2 regions of the Candidatus Contubernalis alkaliaceticus genome follow, and region 2 is predicted to be linked to the other one. Evidence: riboswitches for the same ligand, from Rfam matches in the RefSeq annotation. Region 2 holds a riboswitch; the other holds the start of a gene.

Region 1 (7,727 bases), 1.2 Mb from region 2:
GGGCTTCCCCCTGCAATGGACCGTTACTATTTTGCGGCGTTACTATCTCTGAAAGCCTTAGCCTCCATGACTGCTATGATTGTTATGCTGGTGACCCAGCCCATAGAAGAGTTTTTGGAAGGCTTATATCATTTAAAAGTGCCTTATATAATCATCACTGTTTTGTTTTTGGCTTATCGTTACACATTTTTATTTATGCAGGAGATTAAGAGTATTCAAAGGGCACTGGCCTCCCGGCTTTTTTCTGGTGGTATTCATATCAATGCTTTAAAAGTTTATGGAGAACTTTCGGGGGGGCTTTTTATAAAATCTGTGGACCGCTCTGAACATGTTTATAGAGCCATGTCCTCCCGTTGTTTTCAGGGGAAAATGCCCGTAAGCAGTCCTTCCCCTATTACCTCCATGGATATGATAAAAACTATAGTTACAGTGTTTGTAGTTGTATTTTTAATCGTTATAGAACAGGTGGTGTAATTAAATGAATGCTGTGGATATAACAGGCCTTACCTATAATTATGACGATGGTACTGAAGCCTTGAAAGAGATCCATTTGAAAATAGAAAAAAACAAAAAAACAGCGATACTGGGTTCTAATGGAAGCGGGAAGACCACTTTAATTTACCACTTAAACGGGATATTTTTGCCCCAACAGGGACAGATTACAGTAATGGGTTATCCCCTAAAAAAGGAGAATATATCTAAGATTAGACAAATGGTGGGACTTCTTTTTGATAATCCCGATAATCAGCTTTTTTCCACCACCGTATTTAATGATATTGCTTTCGGGCCAAGGAATTTAAAGCTTTCAGAAGAAGAGGTTTTATCTAGAACCTTAAGTGCCATGAAGAGAGTAAACATTGAAGTTTTAAAGGACAAACCCCCTTATAATTTAAGCCTGGGTCAAAAAAAGAAAGTGGCCATAGCGGGACTGTTGGCCATGGAACCGGAAATGATGGTTTGTGATGAGCCTTTTTCCGGCCTGGATCCTTATTCTACCGGTCAAATGGTGGAAATCTTAAACGATTTAAATTCAAAAGGAGCCACCTTGATTCTCAGCACCCATGATGTTAACCTGGCTTTTACCTGGGCTGATCAGGTGATTATTATGAAAGAGGGCAAAGTGTTGGCTGCGGGAGAAGTGGAATTGTTAACAGATCGGGAATTGATGCTTCAGGCATTTTTGGAAGTTCCCATGCTGGCGGAGATTTTTAAAGGCACTGGATTCAAACCCCGGAATGCAGAAGAAGCGGTAGATGTAATTAAGTTTTATATCCAAAAGGTTTAAAATTTTTAGTCCAACTTTAAAATCTTAAAAGGGAAATCTAAAGCTCAATTGATACTGATGTAAAACATGAAAAAGGTAATATAAAAAAGATTATTTTATATTATAATCTCAGGGGACATTTGAAAATGTATACTAAAATGTTTAAAATTTTTGAGTAGATAGAAAATTTAAATAATGCAATTCACTTGCAATTACACATAATTTATTGTATTATAGAAGTAAGATTTTTTAGCAGTGTTATGAAGGAAGTAAGTGTAAGTTTAATATATTAATTAATAATTGAATATATAAGGAAACGAGTTTTTGCGGAATTAAAAGGGAAGCTGGTGAGAGTCCAGCACGATCCCGTCACTGTGATGGTGAGCCTTTTACACATACAGCCACTGGCAGTAGAGGTAATCTTTTAACCTCTGCCGGGAAGGCGTAAAAGTGTGATGAACCTAAGTCAGGAGACCTGCTTGTTTTCTCTTTATTAAAGTACCCACGGTGTATGGGGGTAGTTTTTATTTTTATTGATGTTAAGACCTTTATACCCATTACGGGTATAAAGGTTTTTTTATTATGGTGAAAGATGGAATTTTTTAGGAGGTGGTTCTTTATTTAATAATTTACAGCACTATGATGATGGTATTATAGGCAATAATTATTATTTATTTAAAAAAGAAAGAGGGGATTTTTTAAAAAATGAAAAAATACTGTATATTGTTTGTCATCCTAATTAGTTTATTGGCTTTTGCCGGCTGTGGGGACGATCATGGTCATGACCATGGGGATTTACCATTTGAATGGAGTGGTGAATTTACTTTTGAATTGGGCGTTTATAACCTGGAATTTATGGAAAGCGGTGATCCCTCTTGCGATATAGCTTTTGTATTGAATGAAGGAGATATGGAGGATATTGCTCATCATGCTCATCATATTTTGGAAGAAGAGGATATAACAGAGATTCAGCCCGGAGGTGATTTTATAGCTCTGCCGGACTATGGTTATACCTTGGTTTTAAACCCCGATCAAACAACTATTACCTTTGAGATAACGGAAGCAGGGGAGTATGTAGTGTTTCTTGAGCATTTTCCCTCTGAGTTTGACTTGAAAGTGTTAGACAGCAGCGGAAATGAGCTTACGGCTAAAAACCCGGTTGAGTATGAAGACGACCACTAGGTGTTAGATAAGAAATTGATGAGATAAGGTAACAGTTTTAATGTCTTTTGCAATTTCCACATTACATTAATGCTTCTGTTTTATAAGTGGCAGTGATGTCTATACGTTTTAAGAGGAGGTAATGAAGTGCATTTAGCCGATGGTGTTTTAAGCTTGCCGGTAGCAGCAGCAGCATTTGCGGGCGCAGGAGTTCTGGTAGCTTATTCTCTTAAAGGGGTCCAGGAGGAAGAGATCCCTATGATAAGTTTGATGACCGGAGGTTTTTTTGCTCTTTCTTTGATAAGCATTCCTGTAGGGCCTTCAACTATCCATCCTGTACTGGGAGGGCTTTTGGGTATAATTTTAGGAAGGCGGGCTCCACTGGCATTCTTTGTGGGCCTGCTGCTCCAAGCTATATTATTCCAGCACGGGGGCCTTTCTACTCTGGGTGCCAATACTCTTATGCTGGCTTTGCCGGCACTGGTGGTTCATAAAATGTTTCAAAGTATTCAAAAACGTTCTGTTTTTTTGGGGGGAGCCCTGTCAGGAGGGGTGGCCATTGCAGGTACGCTGGTGCTGTTGATTTCATTTTTATTGTTAAGTGACCAGAGATTTGCCGATGGGTTTTTCTCTGTGGTAAACCTTTTAATTGCCGGTCATCTGCCTTTAATCTTGGTAGAGGGTTTGATTACAGGTTATGCTGTTAAGTTTTTATATAATTCCAGGCCTAGTATGCTTAAGATCCCTGGAGTATCTGTTACAAACAATTCATCAATCTAGGGACAGCACCGGGAGATAAAGGGGTGGTATTTGTTAATGCACAAAGGTTTTAAGAGGTTTTTGATTTCCTTTCTTTTAACTACATTAATGGTTTTTCTTCTCTCTGCGCCGGTATACGCCCATCGAATGATTGTGGAGCAGGTGGAGGAAGGTATAGTTAAGGTTATATATGACGGGGGACGAATCGCCAGAAGAGCCGAAGTTGTTGTGTATGATGACATAGGCATTGAAATTGCTAAGGGAAGCCTGGATGAAAACGGACATTTTCAGTATCCTTTAGACCGGGGAGATGTCCTGGTGGTAGCTGATGACGGTTTAGGACACAGGGCAGAATGGAAAACCGGTGATTCCCATGGTGAGTTACTCCCCAGGGCTGTAACAATAGCTTTAGTGTTACTGGGATTTGTGGCTGTTGCTGTTTTTTTCAATAATCGGGTAAAAAAGAAAGAGGATGCACGTAAGCAATTATAAAGTTATAATTAAAATAAGAGAGCCAGAGGAACTATAAAAGCCCCTGGCTTTTTTTGAATTTATCGTTTGAAAAAAGTTCATGCAAACAGTATAATTCTCGTATAAGAATTATATGATTACAGGAGGAAGATATTGAAAGTAGACATTATTTCTGGATTCTTGGGTTCTGGAAAAACTACATTAATTAAAAAGTTTTTAAAAGAGGAGTTCTATCAGGAAAAACTAGCTATAGTTGAGAACGAGTATGGGGAAGTAAGTATCGATGGTCCCGTTCTTCAACAGGGTTCCTATTATGTAAAAGAAATTATGTCTGGCTGTATTTGTTGTACTTTGGTGGGAGATTTCGTGGATTCTATGGAGAAAATTATAAAGGATTACAGCCCTCAACGGATAGTTATTGAACCTTCTGGAGTGGCCAAGCTGTCGGAAGTTATCAGCGCGGTAAAAAAGTTAGAATTAAAATACCAATTGGAAGTAAATTTGCTCATTGCTGTGGTAGATGTATTGAAGTATAAAATGTATTTACAAAATTTTGGTGAGTTCTACCGAGACCAAATTGGCAATGCCCGCATGGTGGTTTTGAGCAGAACCGGGCAGGTAAACTCAAAGGATTTGAAAGTTGTAGTAGACAGCATAAAAACTATAAACAACAGCGCTGGAATCGTCACTACACCATGGGAGCAGATTACTGCAGGAGACATAACTGCTGCAGCAGAACCACTGCAGGAAGAAAACATATTAAGTGCTGCTGACCTGGACAGGGTTTTTGGCATTTTGGGGGGAACTATTGAGGATTTTAAAAAACCGTCGGGCTCCAGGGTAAAACATACTGCCGATGAGGTATTTGATGTGTGGGGGGTGGAGACCCCGGTTATTTTCGAAAAATCAAAATTGATGGAAATATTGGATGCCCTGGATACCAGCCGGGAGTTTGGCACGATTTTAAGGGCTAAAGGGATCCTTCCTGTTAACGGAGGCTCTTGGGTTTTGTTTGATTTTGTTCCGGGAGAAAAAGGGATGCAGGATACCTCCTCCACTTATACCGGGCGTATTGCAGTAATTGGAAAGTCTCTGCAAAAAGAAAAATTAAAGCAGTTATTTCAAGTAGAAAGGTAAAAAAAATGTCTATACCGGTAGATATCATTACAGGGTTTTTAGGTTCAGGAAAAACTACTTTAATAAACCGGATGATTCACCACTGCCTTTCTCAGGGGGAGCGGGTGCTGCTTATCCAATATGAAGTGGGTGAGGGTACCATATGGGAGAGTTCTAAAGAACAGGCAGGACTGATAACTGAAAATTTGGCAGTGGGGGAAGAGGGGCCCAATGATAAAGACTTATATGAATTACTGGAAAAAAATAAACCCTCCAGGATAATAATAGAATATAATGGGATGTTACTGCTGGAGCCTTTGCTGCAGCAGCTGGAAAAAAAACCGCTGCGGAAAAATATTTATATTCATGGGATTGTTAATGTAGTTAATGCCTCTACCTTTGAAAGTTATGCTCTTAACCTGGGGAATATTTTCTTGGAACCCCTGGCTAAAAGCGGCTATATTGTGTTTACACATTTGGCAGGAGAAAACAAAAAAGAGTACTCCCGGATTAAAAAACAAGTAGAAAAATTAAATCGTAATGCAGAGTTATATTTAGTTCCCTCATGGGAAGATACAGGTGATTTTTCTGAATTAGATTATTTTAAGTCTGAGGAATTTGGTTTTCGTTTTACCGTGGACCATCTGGCTGCTTTTTTCATTCTTTATATTCCCTTTCTTCTATCATTTATTTCTATTTGGGCAGCTAATTCGGGGATGGACCAAGGGCTGCTGAGACAGTTACAGGCGTTTAATACTATATTTGTCAGTATTTTGGTGCAAGCTTTTCCTTTTTTGTTGGCAGGGGTATTAATTTCTGCACTTATTCAAATTTTTATTCCAGAATCTTTGATTCACAGAATTTTTTCTCAGAGAATTTATCTGGCCATGGGAGCAGCAGTGATTGCTGGAGTATTCTTTCCCGTTTGTGATTGTGCTATTATTCCGGTAATGCGGAGGTTGGTCCAGAAAGGGATCCCTCTGGCAGCAGCAGTTACCTTTTTGTTGGCTTCTCCCATTGTGGATCCCGTAGTAATTGCGTCAACATTTTATGCCTTTCCACTGCAGCCGCAGGTGGCACTATGGAGGATAATCTTAGGGATAACTATCGCTTTAGCTGTAGGTAGTGTGTTTTTACTGTTTCCATATCGGAAAAAATTGCTCTTGGAAGATCCCGGTATGGGGTACTGCCAGTGCGCTTACTGCAGTCAATATGGAGATAAAGAAAGCAGCCTGCTGAATAAAATTAAGGGAGTCATTTCCCACGCTGGCACCGAATTTTTTGATGTGGGGAAGTATTTAATAATTGGAGCAGCTTTTTCAACTTTTCTTCAAACCAATGTGTCCAGAGAGACCGTTTTACTCTTCAGCGGGACTAATTTGGGGTCTCTGTTGACTATGATGTCTTTTGCCTTTGTTCTTTCAATATGTTCAACTTCCGATGCTTTTATTGCCATGAATTTTGCCAATACATTTAACCTGTCTTCTGTTCTAGGTTTTATGGTTTTTGGAGCTATGCTGGATATTAAAAACCTTATGATGCTATTAAGCGGTTTTAGAAAAGCCTTTGTCATACGTTTGGTGGTGATTATAATAATTATTTCCTTTTGTGTCCTTTTAACTTTTAGTTTAATTATGGGAGGATAATGAAAAATGAATTTTTTTAAAAAACGTATTATAAATATTGAAGCACTGCTTAAAATTGTTGTTCTCCTGGGGTTTTTTATTTTTTTACTTACATCGATAAATTCAGGCCAGATTTATCTTTATATAAATCCTAAAATGGTTATTTATGTGAAGCTGGGCATGGTGGTTATGTTTATTGTTGCAGTGGTAACCTTTGGCGAAATCTTTAGAATACCCAGGAAGAAAACAAGCTTTACCACCTTTGCACTTTTTTTTCTTCCCTTAATTACATTGGCAGCTTTTTCGCCGGTTTCCATTCAGTCATCTGATCTTCCCGGCAGAGAAATAAATGTTGGCAGGTCTGAGAATCGGCAGGTACAAGAGGATGACTATGATGAGTATTTCGAAGATGATCAGCATGTTGTCCAAGATATAGAGTTAGATATAAAGGAGTGGGAAGAAATCCAGACAGAGGATAGTATTGTTTTAGATGATACAAATTATTACAGCTGGCTTTTTGTAATATACTATGAAATAGAAAAATATGTGGATAAAGAAATAGAATTGGTAGGATTTGTATATAGAGATGATACACATACAAAAAATGAATTTGTGGTGGCTCGCCTTGCCATGGTATGCTGTGCAGCAGATATGCAGGTGATTGGCCTTTTGGTTCGCGATGAAGAAGATTTACACCTGGAACAAGATACCTGGGTTAAAGTAAAAGGGATTTTAAAAAAAGATGAATTTATGGGAGATACTCTACCCATAGTTGAGCTGGTGAGTGTGGAGGAGGTGGAGAAACCACAATGGGAGTATATTTATCCTTTTCCCACAGAATAGGAATAAGTATCTTTTACGTAGACTATTTTGTGATATAATTTAGGTGCTGTATAATTTGACTGAAGGTGAATTTGATGAACTCAGATACTGCTCGTTCTATGTTACAAAAAAATGGGTTTAAGTGTACCCCTGGAAGAATAGCTCTAATTAAGCTTCTTTTGAAAACAAAACAACCGCTGTCACAGCAGGAAATTTCCAATCAATTATTGGAGATTGATTTTAATTTTGTAAGTGTTTACCGGTCCTTGAATGCTTTTTTGAAGGCAGGCATTGTCCACCGAGTGGAAACCGGTGACCGGATCTGGCGGTTTGCCCTGACGGATACTAAAAACGGGGAGGAACATCATCCACATTTTGTTTGTAAGTCCTGCGGCATCGTGGAATGTATAAAAGAAATGAAGATTCCAGAGCTTTCAGAGCTCAGGCCAGGTTACACTGTGGAGGAACAAGAAATATTTATTAGAGGCCTGTGTGATAAATGTGCCCGT
Region 2 (7,727 bases):
GCAGCAATTACCCCGTCCTTGACATCTTGTTCCGTAGGAAGCCCCAGGTGTTCCGCAGGGGTTACATAACATAAGAAGTCTGCTCCCGAAGCTCCGGCCAAGGCTCCGCCAATGGCAGAGGTAATATGGTCATACCCCGGAGCTATATCCGTAGCCAGGGTGCCCAGTACAAAATAGGGAGCCCCATTACACAGCCTTTTTTGAAGCAGCATGGTAGGTTCTACATGGTGCATGGGAACATGCCCTGGACCCTCCACCATAACCTGAACACCGGCAGCCTGAGCTCTGGCAACTAGTTCCCCGGCAATAATCATACCCTGGAGCTGGGCTCCGTCCAGAGAATCCGCTGTGGAACCTGGACGAATGGCGTCCCCCAGGCTCAAGGTTACGTCATAAGCTTTTAAGATTTCCAGCAGCCGGTCAAACTGTTCATATAGTGGATTCTCCTTGCGATTATGCAGCATCCAGCCGGTCAGGAATGCCCCTCCCCGGCTGACCACATCGGTAACCCTGCCGGTGGTCTGGAGGCGCTTTATTACCTCAAAATTAAGGGCACTGTGGATGGCCATAAAATCTACTCCATCTTCCGCCTGTTGTTCCACCGCTTCAAATATATCCTCCCCGGTCATTTCCACAATACTTCCTCTTTTTTCAATGGCTTGGATGCCTGCCTGATAAACCGGCACACTGCCTACGGCCATATTGGCTTTTTCCAGGGTCTGACTTCTCATCCGGTTCATATCTCCCCCGGTGCTCAGGTCCATAACCGCTTCACATCCGGCCTCCTGGGCAATGGCCAGCTTCCTTTCTTCCATTTCAATCTCATCCCGGTCACTGGAGGTGCCAATCAGAGCATTTACTTTAATTCTCAGGCCCTTTCCAATCCCACAGTAATTAAATTCTTTCCGGTTTCTATTTCTAGGAATCACAATAGTGCCTTGAGCCAGTCCTTCCCGGATAAACTCAACATCAACATTTTCTCGGAAAGCCACCCACTCCATTTCCGGAGTAATGGTACCCTGACGTGCCCATATTACTTGTGTTGTCATTTTTTTTCATCTCCTTTAGCAGTTTATTTTAGCAGTCCCTAAATACTCAGAAACAATTTCCATGGCACAGTATTTGCCGCACATGGCACAGGCAGAGGAGGATTCCTTGCTCCGATCTTTCCTGATCTGTTCCGCCCTCTGGGGATCTATAGCCAGCCTCATCTGCTCTTCCCAGTCCAGTTTCTTTCTAGCCCGAGATAACTCCAGGTCCCATTGATCCGCTCCCTTCAGTCCCTTAGCCAGGTCAGCAGCATGGGCGGCAATTCGGGAAGCGATAACTCCTTCCCGAACCTGTTCAAGGTTAGGGATGCCAATATGTTCTGCCGGTGTTACATAACAGATAAAATCTGCCCCAGCCCAGGCACTTACAGCACTACCGATTGCCGCGCTGATATGATCATATCCTGCTGCAATATCGGTGACTACGGGGCCAAACACAAAATAGGGCGCTCCATGGCATAAACTTTTTTGCAGTATTACCGTAGCCTTCAGTTGATCTAAAGGCACATGCCCCGGCCCCTTGACCATAATTTGCACCCCGGCTTCCCTGGCCCTTCTTACCAGCTCACCAATCACTACCAATTCCTGTACCTGGGGGCCATCCAGGGAATCATGAAGACACCCGGGCCTCATACCGTCGGCTATGCTGATGGTTATATCATAGCGTCGGGCAATATCCAGCACACGATCATAATTTTCATAGAGAGGGTTTTCCTTTTGGTTGTGAAGCATCCATCCCATCAGATGAGACCCTCCATAACTCACCAGAGAGTCAATCCGGTGATCCGTCTTAGCCCTTTCCACAATATCCATGGTCAGGCTTGAATGAAAAGCTAAAAAATCAACGCCTTCAGCTGCCTGCCTTTCAATCACTTCAAATAGGTCTTCTTCTTTCAGGTTTAATGAAGAACCTTGTTTTTCCCCGGCCTCGGCCAGAGCCTGATAAAGGGGCAGCGTCCCCACCGGTCTGGAGCATAATGCCAGAGTTTTTTTCCTCATGGCATCAATATCTCCGCTTACACTTAAATCCATGATAACGTCAGCTCCAAAGTGGATGGCTGCCTGAACCTTGGCTGCCTCTTCCTTCAACACTGCATTCTCTCCATACAGACCAACACTGGCACTTACCTTGGTCTTCAGCCCCGGGCCAATTCCTGTGGGGACTACGCTTTGGTGCAGAGTATTTCTAAGGATTACAATCTTTCCCTCTGCAACCCCCTTCATTACCAACTCCGGAGATACTCCCTCCCTTGATGCCACCTGTTCCATTTCAGAAGTAAAAATACCTTCTGCTGCACTGCATAATAATGTCATTTGTTATTCCTCCTATCTCTTCATAAAATGTGAATACTTTGGCTGCTCTTCCCACTCATGTCCGGTCCAGTCATAGAACAAGGCACATTACATAAAAAAAGTCCACACCAAATAAATTGATGTGGACTTTACCATTATCCTTAAACATCTACAAAACCTTACACACGAGGCAGAGTAGTCAAGTTTCAGGCAGGTTTCCTGACTCACGGATTCGCACCCTTTCCTTCCTTCCCGCCTGCCTTGCCCCATGGGGACGACAAGCGGTGGTTATAAGGTGGGCTACCGTTTACAGTGGCGGGACCGTCCGGGACTTTAACCCGGTTCCCTATTATCCTAAACAGGCACCTGAAACAAAATATTTAATTATTGGTTCAATTCTATAAACTATCCATACATTTGTCAAGAGGGTTTTTTTTACAGATTTCTACCCTCCTTACATTTACTGCCACCAACCCGGGCTAAATTAAGAGCCTGCAGAACCTGCACCCTTAGTTTTTTCAAATAATTTAATAGAACCATCCCCTTGACACTTTGACAGCTTCTCTGTAAACAAACTATATATTCTCTATAAACAAACGAATTACATCGGCTCCACCAATTATTGTCCCCAAGGTACTCCCTAAATTTGTTAAGGCTACTGTAAGTAGAATACGGGTTACCTTATTGGTCCAAAATCCTTTTACAGTAAAAACATCCTCCGATAGGCTTTCAAAAGCTTCTACACTGGGCCGGCTGATATAGGCTTGGACTATCCCCGCAAACCACCCGGCAGCCATGAGTGGATTTAAAGAGCTTAAGGGAGCTACAATAAAGGCAGTAATAATGGTCAGGGGATGTCCAAAAGCAATGGCCGCACCGATTGCTGAAAAAAATCCATTCCACAGCACCCAGCTCACTGTTTGATTGACTCCAGCAGAAGGATTCGCGAAAAAAGTATAACCAATGATAGCAAGAATAATTATTGGTATGGCCCAAGCAATAATTTTAGGTGCTTTGGATTTTGGAGGAAGCTTGGATAAAGCTGCTAAATTATGTTCTTTTTTAATTTCTTCCTTTATCCCGGGAACATGAGCAGCCCCTAAAACTGCAACAACCTTACTTCCCGGAGCTTCTTTTATCTTCTGAGCTAAATATTGATCCCGCTCATCAATCAAAGGAACTTTTAATTTAGGAAAAAACTCTGTAAAATCATTAAGCATAGCATCAAGCATATCTTGAGACTTTATTTTCTCCAGTTCCTCTTCTGAAAAACTCTCGTCATTAAAAATACTAAAGAAAATAGAAAACATAAGCTTAACTTTTCCCCACAGCCCAATTCCATGCCAAATTCGTGAAAAGGTTACCTGTATATTTCTATCGGCCAGTACTAGAGTAGCACCTACTTCTTTAGCTGATTCAATTCCCTGAATCATTTCTTGCCCAGGCTTAATGCCAAATTGCTTTGCCAGCCGCTTTTGAAAAGAAGATATTAAAAGATTAATTAATAGAAGAGTAGCTTTCTTTTCTTTAATAATCTTAAATATGTCCATCTTCTTCCATCTGTCTCTATCCATGACAGTTTGATATCTCTGTTTATCCAATTCTATACAAACACAATCAGGCCTTTCGGCTTCTATAACTTCCTTCACTTGTTCCGCACTTTTTTTGGATACGTGAGCAGTTCCAATGAGTATAAGTTCCCTGCCATCCAAATCTACTCTTGTAATATTTTCTTCAAACATAATAATAGTACCTTCCCTCTACAACAAATTTTATGAATGTTTTATCTCTTTTTTTTAGGGTATAAGACCCCCACCTCTAAGCGTTAGCGTAGGTGGGGCTTTTAATCAGGTGGAGTAGAGTCTCCACCTGATTCCCCGATGTTTCAGCTTGCTGAAACGAGTTCACTGACCACTTTTCTTTTTCTTCATTATACCCTTTTTACGATTATAACCTGGATTAGCATAATAAAAAATTGTGACTTATGAGAATTTTAAAGACATGGGATTAAAAGAGCAGCACATACCCTCCTTTTAAGACTACCTCTATATAGAAAAGAAAGCAAGATAATTAATCACACTTTTTTTCCTTAATATCTCTTTAAATTTTTTCTAATGTATGATACAATATCCCCCATAGGGGGATATTGTATCGGGAGGTGTTTATTATTAATACTCATAACCACGTAAATAAAAAAAGTATTGTAAACAGGATGTCCCGCATCATAGGCCACATGGAGTCTGTCAAAAGGATGGTAGAGGAAGACAGGGAATGCAGTGAAATACTGATTCAGATGTCTGCAGTAAGGTCTGCATTAAACAATGCCGGAAAACTTATTTTAACCGACCATATTAACCACTGTGTAGTGGATGCCATTAAAAACAACGATACCAAAACTTTGGAAGACTTAGATAAAGCCATTGACAAATTTATCAAGTAAATAACCTTAACCCGTATCAAAGGAGTGATAAATCTATGGAATTTCTTTTGAAAACCGTTGTATCCGCCCTGCTCATTGCCCTTGTATCCGAAGTCAGCAAAAAATCTACTGCCTTTGGTGCCATTCTTATTTCCCTGCCCATCACTTCAATGATTGCCATGACCTGGTTATTTGTTGAAACCAATGATTCCGGCAAAGTTTTACAGTTTTCCAACCTTATAATCTGGATAGTAATTCCATCTATCATCTTTTTCATAGTTATGTCTTTTTTACTCCGCTACAACTGCAATTTCTATTTGGCCATGGCGGTATCCTCTGTGGTCATGATCTGCAGCTATTGTCTGTATGTTAAGATTATAAAGTATGTGGGTATAAACATTTAACATTCTTTTATTTTTCACTTACACAGCATAACCAATTTTTCTCTTCCATCAAATCTATAGTAACACTTTTAAAACCGGCTTTCTCCAATAATTCTTTAAGTTTTTCAGGAGTATGTAATATCATCTCACCTGCTGCTGTAAACTTGTCATTTCTTTCTTTAAACGCTTCATTTACATACATTTCATTAACAATAACAAATTTTCCTGAGGACTTCAAAACTCTCCTCACTTCTTGAAAGCATTTAACAAGGCCAGGCCAAAAATAGACTGTTTCCACCGCCATGACAATATCGAATTGATTCTCTTCAAAGGGCATCTTTTCAACGCCAGCATGAAGGATTTCCACCCGGCCTTTAGATATCAGCTGCTTGTTATGTGCTTTTGACCAGTTCACGCAGTCTGGCGAATAATCAATTCCGTAAACCTTACCCCCCACTGCCATGGATGCTAATCTTGCCACGGTGCTTCCTCCACCACAGCCGATGTCCAAAATAATACTGTTTTCTTCAATATGAACTTTTTCTAAGCCCCAACTGGTCAAATGAAAATGGTGCTTGTTCATCTCCTCAACTACCTGCTTCCCCATTTTGCCGGATGGTTTTTTACATTGGTTTAATTTCTTTTCAAGATCGTTCATAACCCATCATTCCTCTTTTACAAATATTTAATACTATCACTGTAGATATCAATAGTTTATGCCAATTATCCCTTAGTTATTTTTAGTTATAGAAAATACTTGGGGCTGCTCTGACTGCTTAAAATTCGCAGGTATTAACCGTTCTTGGAAATGGGATGACATCCCTTATATTGCTTACTCCTGTAATATACATAACTGCCCTTTCAAAACCCAATCCAAAACCGGCATGCTTAACTCCTCCATATTTCCTCAGCTCTAAATACCACCATAAATCTTCTTTTTTAATATTAAACTCAACCATTCTTTCTTCTAACTTTTCTATTCTTTCTTCCCTCTGGCTGCCTCCTATGATTTCTCCTACTCCCGGAACTAATAAATCCATAGCTGCAACAGTTTTTCCATCATCATTCAAACGCATATAAAATGCCTTAATGCCTTTGGGGTAATCAGTTACAAACACCGGTTTATTAAAAGCTTTTTCTGTCAAATATCTTTCATGCTCTGTTTGCAAGTCTTTACCCCATTCAACGGGATATTGGAACTTTTTATTAGATTTCTTTAGTATCTCTATGGCTTTTGTATAAGTTATCTGTTCAAATTGAGAATTTATAATATTTTGCATCCTGTCTTTTAATCCCTTATCCACAAATTTATTGAAAAATTCCATCTCTTCAACGGCATGATCAAGGATGTAACCTATTATATATTTCATCATTTCTTCTGCCAGCCTCATATTATCTTTTAAATCTGCAAAAGCGACTTCAGGTTCTATCATCCAGAATTCCGCCGCATGCCTTGGTGTATTTGAATTTTCCGCTCTAAAAGTTGGCCCGAAGGTATACACATTTCTAAAGGCAAGAGCAAAGGCTTCTGCTTCTAACTGACCGCTAACCGAAAGATTTGTCTTTTTGCCAAAAAAATCTTCAGAATAATTGACATATCCATCCCCTGTAATTGGAGGCTCCTTTGGGTCCAAAGTTGTCACTCTGAATAATTCTCCAGCACCTTCTGCATCATTGGCAGTAATTATGGGTGAATGAAAATAAATAAAGCCTTTTTCTTGAAAAAATTTATGAATAGCGAAGTTAAGCAGTGACCGGACCCTAAAAACTGCCGAAAAAAGATTTGTTCGAGGCCGCAGATGTGCTACTTCTCTTAAAAATTCCCTAGAGTGCCTTTTGGGTTGTATGGGATAATCCTTAGGGGAATCCCCTTCTAAGATAATTTCTGCTGCCTTTATTTCAAAGGGCTGCCTTGTCTGTGGTGTCAGCACAAACGTTCCCCTTACCGTTACAGCTGCACCTGCTCCTAACCCTGCCACCTCATCAAAGTTTGATAGAAACTCCTTTTCATATACTATTTGAATTGAATCAAAATGGGTTCCATCATTTAAAGAGATAAAGCCAAAGGATTTTTGATCCCGGTTACTTCTAATCCAACCGTTTACCTGGATTTGTTTGTTATCAAAACGGTTAGTGTGGCTTACCAGTTGTCGTACTGTTATTTTTTGCATTTCCATTCCTCTTTTTTTAGTTTATTATACCCAAAAACAGGTATAAAAGCCAAATATATTGATGGAATATCCAAATTGTTTTTTCAAATCAAGACTTAAAACTAATATAGTTTTCATTTCACTTACTCCTATTATCAATATAACATCAGAAATTATTATACCTATCCGATATTTCATGCCACAATAACGCAGAGTTAATGATACATACATTAATATTTTTAAGGGGGCGGTAAATATACCGCCCCCCTTCTTAATTACTATCCTCTTTTGCCCTTAAGCTGTCTCTACACTATCTTTTGCTATTACTTATTTCCTGCCCATCAACCCCAATATTTACACTCTGCAGAAGGGCCTTTGAATCTGCCTCCTCCAGGGCCTTTTCCACCAGACCGTACAGCCCGGAGCAGCAGGG

What was found. Region 2 has a riboswitch for cobalamin ahead of thiC (phosphomethylpyrimidine synthase ThiC). Riboswitches for the same ligand answer to the same signal wherever they lie in the genome.
Region 1: linked by a shared signal. The riboswitch ahead of HUE98_RS14025 (hypothetical protein) and the one ahead of thiC (phosphomethylpyrimidine synthase ThiC) in region 2 are both predicted to bind cobalamin.

Annotation. Positions count from the first base shown of each region.
Region 1 covers NZ_CP054699.1:2,799,966-2,807,692, reverse strand. Annotated here, with positions in the region: gene HUE98_RS14035 (energy-coupling factor transporter transmembrane component T family protein) at 1-474, shown strand, start outside; gene HUE98_RS14030 (ATP-binding cassette domain-containing protein) at 479-1,285, shown strand; cobalamin riboswitch at 1,566-1,761, shown strand; gene HUE98_RS14025 (hypothetical protein) at 1,970-2,446, shown strand; gene HUE98_RS14020 (CbiM family transporter) at 2,573-3,205, shown strand; gene HUE98_RS14015 (hypothetical protein) at 3,242-3,676, shown strand; gene HUE98_RS14010 (CobW family GTP-binding protein) at 3,809-4,792, shown strand; gene HUE98_RS14005 (permease) at 4,798-6,417, shown strand; gene HUE98_RS14000 (TIGR03943 family putative permease subunit) at 6,424-7,239, shown strand; gene HUE98_RS13995 (Fur family transcriptional regulator) at 7,314-7,727, shown strand, end outside.
Region 2 covers NZ_CP054699.1:435,114-442,840, reverse strand. Annotated here, with positions in the region: gene bzaB (B12 lower ligand biosynthesis ThiC-like protein BzaB) at 1-1,049, opposite strand, end outside; gene thiC (phosphomethylpyrimidine synthase ThiC) at 1,065-2,363, opposite strand; cobalamin riboswitch at 2,535-2,727, opposite strand; gene HUE98_RS02145 (TraB/GumN family protein) at 2,918-4,084, opposite strand; gene HUE98_RS02140 (metal-sensing transcriptional repressor) at 4,507-4,782, shown strand; gene HUE98_RS02135 (DUF3147 family protein) at 4,818-5,165, shown strand; gene HUE98_RS02130 (class I SAM-dependent methyltransferase) at 5,173-5,802, opposite strand; gene asnS (asparagine--tRNA ligase) at 5,921-7,315, opposite strand; gene HUE98_RS02120 (ATP-binding protein) at 7,605-7,727, opposite strand, start outside.